3 regions of the Streptomyces sp. NPDC006458 genome follow, and region 2 is predicted to be linked to each of the others. Evidence: riboswitches for the same ligand, from Rfam matches in the RefSeq annotation. Region 2 holds a riboswitch; each other region holds the start of a gene.
What was found. A riboswitch is a leader RNA that binds a small molecule or an ion and turns the genes downstream of it on or off. The one in region 2 is predicted to bind cobalamin.

Region 1 (2,192 bases), on a different contig from region 2:
CGGTGCATCGAGGTCACGATGATCGGACGGATCACGCGCTGTGCCTCCCGCGCGGATCTGGAGGCGCTGCGGCCGGTGGCCGAGCGGATCGTGGCCGCGGCCCGCGCGCACGACCTCATCGGCTATCTGGAGGCCGACCGCCGGTTCCACCTCTCGCTGCTCGCGCTCGGCGGCAACGACCGGCTCGTCGAGACGGTCGGCGACCTGCGCAAGCGGTCCCGGCTGTACGGGCTGACCGCGCTCGACAAGAGCGACCGTCTCATCCCGTCGGCCGAGGAGCACCTCGAACTGCTCGACCTGATGATCGCCGGGGACGCGGAGGGCGCCGAGCGGTGCATCGCCCGCCATCTCGGCCATGTGCGCTCGCTGTGGGCGCAGGGTGCCCCGGAGAAGGAGGAGCGCGACGGACGGCGCGTGCTCGGCGGAGAGCTGGGCGCGGTCTCCTGACGCCGTCGGGCGCGGCCGCCGCCGGCCGTGACGATGATCACCACGGCGGCGGCTCCGGCGCGTGAAGGTCGTGCGCCCTCCGCCCGGTTCGGGCCTTCGCGCCCCTCGGAACCCCTCGTCACCGGCCGGGGTCCGCTTGTCACCGTCCTGTTCCGGCGACTAGTGTCGCCACGCCTTGGTGAACGGGAAATCCGGTGCGAAACCGGTGCGGCCCTCGCCACTGTGATCGGGAAGTCCGGCTCCGGCCCTCTGGGGCAGCCACTGGGTCCTTGACCCGGGAAGGCGGAGTTCGGGCGGTGGTACCCGTCAGCCAGGAGACCGGCCAGGGCGCGTCAACCATCCACGAGGTGCTGGAGAGGGTCTGCCGGGCCATGCACATAGCCGAGGGTTTTCTGCCTCCGGCGCACGCGATCGCCTGGGGCGTCGCGTCCGCGCCCTTCGTCGTCCACGGAGTGCGCTCGCTCACCCGTGAGGTGCGCGAACATCCCGAGAGCACGCTGCTGCTCGGCGCCTCCGGCGCCTTCACTTTCGTCCTGTCCGCGCTCAAACTGCCCTCGGTGACCGGGAGTTGCTCCCACCCCACCGGCACGGGCCTGGGCGCCATCCTCTTCCGGCCGCCGATCATGGCGGTACTGGGCACCATCACCCTGCTGTTCCAGGCGCTGCTGCTGGCGCACGGCGGTCTCACCACACTCGGCGCCAACGTCTTCTCGATGGCCGTCGCCGGGCCCTGGGCCGGCTACGCGGTGTACCGCCTGCTGCGCCGCTACGACGTGCCGCTGATGGTCGCGGTGTTCTGCGGGGCGTTCCTCGCGGACCTGTCGACCTACTGCGTGACCAGCGTGCAGCTCGCGCTCGCCTTCCCGGACCCGAGCAGCGGATTCCTGGGCGCGCTCGGCAAGTTCGGCTCCATCTTCGCCATCACGCAGATCCCCCTAGCGGTGAGCGAGGGCCTGCTGACGGTCCTGGTCATGCGGCTGCTCTCCCAGTCCAGCAAGGGTGAACTGGCCCGGCTCGGCGTCCTGGTGGACAGCCCGAAGACCGAGGCGGTGGCCCGGTGAAGCGCAACACGAAGATCAACCTCCTGCTGCTGGTTCTCGTCGCCGCACTGGCGGTGCTGCCGCTGGTACTCGGGCTCGGGGACCACAAGGAGGAGCCCTTCACCGGCGCGGACGCCGAGGCGGAGACGGCCATCACCGAACTCGAACCGGACTACGAGCCCTGGTTCTCGCCCCTTTACGAGCCGCCCTCCGGCGAGATCGAGTCGGCGCTGTTCTCCCTCCAGGCCGCCCTCGGCGCGGGCGTCCTCGCCTACTACTTCGGGCTGCGCAAGGGCCGCAGGCAGGGTGAGCGGCGGGCGTCGGAGCACACGACGGCCGAGGCGGCGACGGCGGAGGGCGCCGGGGCGGACCGGGACGCGGCGCCCGCACGGGACGAGGCCGGGCGGGAGCCGGCGAAGGGGCCGGCCGTCGACAGCCGCTCGGGCGCCGGGCGGGACTGACCGCGCGTGCTGCCCATCGACGCGGCGGCGCACAGCAGCCGCTGGCGCCGTCGCCACCCCGTGGACAAGGCGGTGCTCGGGCTCGGTCTGACCGTGCTGGCGATCTCCCTGCCGCCCTGGCCGGGGGCGGCCCTCGTCCTGGTCACCGCCGTGGCCCTGCTGCTGGGTCCGGCGGGTGTGCCGGGCCGCCGGCTGTGGCGCGCCTACCGGGTGCCGCTCGGCTTCTGCGCGACCGGTGCCCTCA
Region 2 (2,192 bases):
CGGGAGAGCCGTACCGCCCGGTCGATGTCGGTCACGGCGACGGCCCGTCCCGTCGCCCCGTTGAGCACGGGCCGGTGCTCGACCCGGCCGCCGTAGGACAGGGTTCCGCCGAGCCGTACGCCGAGGGCGCCCGCGAAGGACGCCTCCACGGGACCGGCGTTGGGGCTCGGGTGCTTCGCCGCGTCGGCCCGCCAGGCGCGTACGGCACCGCGCGGGTCGGTTCCCGCGGCGGCGGCCAGTACGGCGGTCAGCCGCGCGCCGGGCCAGCCCAGGAGGTCGTCCAGCCGGGCGGAGGCCCAGCCGTAGCGCAGATGGCGCGGTGACTTGTGGCCGACCATCGCGTCGAGGGTGTTGACCGCGCGGAAGCCGAGCAGTCCCGGCACTCCGCCGAGGGCGCCCCACACCAGCGCGCCCACGACCGCGTCGGAGGTGTTCTCGGCGACCGACTCCACGACCGCGCGGGCGATCCCGTCGGCGTCCAGCGCCTGCGGGTCGCGGCCGCACAGGTGGGGCAGCCGGGCGCGGGCGGCCGTCACATCGCCCTGCTCCAGCGACCGGCCGATGGCCCGCGCTTCCCGGGCGAGCGAGGTACCGCCGACGACGGCCCAGGTGGCGGCGGCGGTCAGCGCGACGGAGGCGGCGGGGCAGGGGCGTACGGCACGGGTGGCCGCGGCGCCGAGGGCGACCGCGCCGCCCACGCACACGGCGGTGTGCAGGGCGCCCCAGCCGCGGTGGTCGCGCCAGAGCAGCCGTTCCACGGCACCGGCGGCACGGCCGAACGCGGCGACCGGGTGCCCGCGGCGGGGATCGCCGAGCAGGAGGTCACCGAGGAGGCCGGCGGCGGCGCCGTACGCGAAGTCGCGATCGGCACGCATCGGGCTCAGCCGGCCGTGGGGGCGGGTGGAGCAGGGGTGATGGACCGCGAACGGCAGCCGCGCATGGCGATATGTCCTCACTCAGGGTGTCCACGCCCTGGTTCGACGAGACCGGCGGTGAGAGTTCCTGGCTCCCGGGGATGACTACCCCGGTGACAGTGGCGGGACCGCGCCGGATTCGCACCGGCTTCCTCTTCTGCCGCCGTACATGGCTCGGGCAGTCCACCACGGCCCTCGAACACCCGTCAACTCACCGTTGACCTGCGAGGCTGGAGTGTGCCGAGGCCCACACCGCCACCATGGCCCGCGGCGCTCTGTGGGCCGACTCGCGCGGAAATGCCCTCTGCCCGGGCGGTATTCCGCGACCGGCTGATGTGACGCTCCGTCACCACCGTCCGTCGTGCGTGGGAAGGCCGACCGGTTGGTCGTTCGGCCAGTCGTTCGGCCAGTCGTTCGGCCAGTCGCTCGGCCGGTCGCTCGGCGGGAGAACCGGCCGGTGGAGGCCGGTAAAGGCGTTGTGGATGCGTGAGGGGGCCGTCGCGGACTCTTCTGTCCGTGACGGCCCCCTCACAGGGCCCGGCGTCGGTACCGGGCGTCAGGCCATGATCAGGTAGATGCCGTAGCCGACGGCCGCCGCGCACGCGGCGAAACAGGCGTACGCACCGGTCACGGCCAGTGCCGCGGACCCGCCCTGCTCCTGTGCCCGCTCCTGGCGGGAGAGGCCGACGACACCGAGGGTGAACAGGCCCACGAGGGCCACGGTGACCACGAGGCTGACGCCGAACACGGAGCCGAGGGCCGCCCAGTCGATCTTCATGCTGCTGTTTCCTTCGTACCGGGGTGGTCGGGGCTCAGGCCGATGCCTGCGAGGTGGCCGGTCCGACGGCGCCCGCAGGGGCGGGGACGACGACCGGCGCGTCGACGACGGCGGTGTTGGTGCCCGCCGGCGGCGGGGTGACCATGGCGATCGCGGTGGTGACCACGCCGGCCGGTTCCTCGGCGTCGTTGACGTTGGTGTGGTCGATGACCTCGCGGCGGGAGAGCTTCCAGATGGCGGCGCTGGAGCCGACCAGGAAGACGGCCACGAGCGCGGTGCCCCAGGCGCCGAAGCCGGTGACCCACTCGGCGAGCGCGCCGACCAGCGCGGCGGCCGGCAGGGTCAGGCCCCAGGCGACGAACATGCGGGTCGCGGTGGACCAGCGGACCACACCGCCCTTGCGGCCGAGGCCTGCGCCCATCACGGAGCCGGAGACCGAGTGCGTGGTGGAGAGCGAGAAGCCCAGGTGGGAGGAGGCCAGGATGACCGTCGCGGCGCTG
Region 3 (2,192 bases), on a different contig from region 2:
CGGCGGCACTCCTGCCCGCCCCCTCGGATCCGGGCTGCGGCCCGGTGAGGGGGCGGCTACGCTGGGAGAAGCTGCTTCGACAGCTCCTCGTCCTCCACTGCCCTGACCGCAACTGCACTCGGGCGACGTCCACGACATCGCCTTCGACGTGTGAGGGAGCCGTGCGATGGACCTGTCACCGGTCGAGATCAAGGTCAATGTCGAGGGCGATGTCCCTGCGGCGCTGGCGGCCCTCGGTGGGACGCACGGCGCGATGACGACCCGTCGGATCTGGTTCGCCGAGCACCGCGACGGCGTCACCGAGGGGCGGCTGCCGCTCCTGGAGGGCGGCACGATCGTGCGGTTGAGAATCGGTGGCGCACGGGACGATCTGACGGTCAAGCTGCGTCCCTGCACCCGTGAGCAGCTCGTCGGCCGGTTCTCCGCGCCTTTCCAAGCGAGTCCGCTCACGTACAAGATCGAGCGGGACTGGTCGGCCGGCAGCCGGGTGCTGGCCGCTTCCCTCGTGCACGATCACCCGCCGGGAGCACTGTCGAGCGCGGTGGGGCCCGGGGCCGGTCCCACCCTGCCTATCGACCCCGTGCGGGACCAGTTCCTGCACGCCTGCGCTCCCGACGTCCAGGTCGACGCGCTGGTCGCGCTCGGGCCGGTCCTCGCGACCAGGTTCGACGACGTACCGCTCGACGATCTGGAGGGGAACCTGGAGGCGTGGTCGGTCGCCGGGCTGGAGTTCCTGGAGTGTTCGATCCGGGTGAAGCCCAAGGAAGACGACGACGCCGAGGAGCTCGTCGCGCGGGCCGAGCGCAAGCAGCGGAAGCTGGAGGACGCCGTGCGCGCTCGCGGGGTGACGCCCTCGGAGCACTCCGAGAACAAGACCAAGCGTGTGCTCACCGCCCTGGCGATGGCCGTTCAGCACTGACTCCGACGGCCGCCGGACCGCACACTGCCTCCACCCGGACCGCGCTGTCACGATCCGGATCCCGAGCACCGGGTCGCTCGCGGCGGGCGGGCGCCGTAGTGTGGCGTACGCAACTGGTTCGCCCCGTCAGCCAGGCGGGACGCGTCGTAAGAGGGAACCCGGTGGAAATCCGGGACTGCCCCGCAGCGGTGAGTGGGAACGACCGCCGTCATCAGCACTGGACCCGACGCACTGGGTCTGGGAAGCGACGGCCAGTAGGTGTCTCGTACGAGGAGACGTGCCCGCGAGTCCGAAGACCTGCCCGTTGCCCGCACACGGACGACTCCGTGCGCGGACATCCTGGTGACCTCGAGGGCGGGTCGGCGTACGTACCAGGCGGACGGCTGTGCCTTGTCGCGCAGTGCGTACCGCCGGGTCCGCGTCACCCTTCGCGTTCTCGTCCCGTCTCCGGGATCTCAGGGAATCATCTCGCGAAGGAGATCTCCGTGACCACCAAGCCCGCAGCCGCGGCAGCACGGGCCACCGTGTACGGCTACCCCCGCCAGGGTCAGGACCGGGAACTGAAGAAGGCGGTCGAGGGCTACTGGAAGGGCCGCGTCACCGCCGACGCCCTCCACGCCATCGCCGCCGACCTGCGCGCCGCCAACTGGCGCCTGCTCGACGAGGCCGGTATCGACGAGGTACCGACCGGTGACTTCTCGTACTACGACCATGTCCTCGACACCACCGTGATGGTCGGGGCGATCCCCGAACGGCACCGAGGCGCCTTCACCGCCGACCCGCTCGACGGCTACTTCGCGATGGCGCGCGGCACCCAGGACGTGGCCCCGCTGGAGATGACCAAGTGGTTCGACACCAACTACCACTATCTGGTGCCCGAGTTGGGACCGGGCACGGTGTTCTCGGCCGACTCGTCGCAGCAGGTCGCCCAGTTCACGCAGGCGCAGGCCCTCGGGCTCACCGCCCGTCCCGTCCTGGTCGGCCCCGTCACGTACTTGCTGCTCGCCAAGGCCGCCGGCGGCGCGGGGGAGGACTTCGAGCCGCTTACGCTGCTCGACCGGCTGCTGCCCGTGTACGCGGAGGTCCTCGGTGATCTGCGCGCGGCCGGGGCGCAGTGGGTCCAGCTCGACGAGCCGGCGCTCGTCCAGGACCGGTCCGCGGCCGAACTGTCCGCGGCCGCACGCGCCTACCGGTATCTCGGCGCGCTCACCGACCGGCCGAAGCTGCTGGTCGCCTCGTACTTCGACCGCCTCGGCGACGCGCTGCCCGTACT

Region 1: linked by a shared signal. The riboswitch ahead of ABZZ79_RS28390 (energy-coupling factor ABC transporter permease) and the one ahead of ABZZ79_RS32770 (cobalamin biosynthesis protein) in region 2 are both predicted to bind cobalamin.
Region 3: linked by a shared signal. The riboswitch ahead of metE (5-methyltetrahydropteroyltriglutamate--homocysteine S-methyltransferase) and the one ahead of ABZZ79_RS32770 (cobalamin biosynthesis protein) in region 2 are both predicted to bind cobalamin.

The regions. Positions count from the first base shown of each region.
Region 1 is NZ_JBEXPR010000023.1:70,689-72,880, reverse strand. It holds partial or broken gene ABZZ79_RS28395 (FCD domain-containing protein) at 7-447, shown strand; cobalamin riboswitch at 584-789, shown strand; gene ABZZ79_RS28390 (energy-coupling factor ABC transporter permease) at 819-1,508, shown strand; gene ABZZ79_RS28385 (energy-coupling factor ABC transporter substrate-binding protein) at 1,505-1,948, shown strand; gene cbiQ (cobalt ECF transporter T component CbiQ) at 1,955-2,192, shown strand, end outside.
Region 2 is NZ_JBEXPR010000032.1:28,924-31,115, forward strand. It holds gene ABZZ79_RS32770 (cobalamin biosynthesis protein) at 1-875, opposite strand, end outside; cobalamin riboswitch at 976-1,118, opposite strand; gene ABZZ79_RS32775 (hypothetical protein) at 1,471-1,692, opposite strand; gene ABZZ79_RS32780 (inorganic phosphate transporter) at 1,727-2,192, opposite strand, start outside.
Region 3 is NZ_JBEXPR010000004.1:296,389-298,580, forward strand. It holds gene ABZZ79_RS07930 (hypothetical protein) at 167-919, shown strand; cobalamin riboswitch at 1,017-1,239, shown strand; gene metE (5-methyltetrahydropteroyltriglutamate--homocysteine S-methyltransferase) at 1,405-2,192, shown strand, end outside.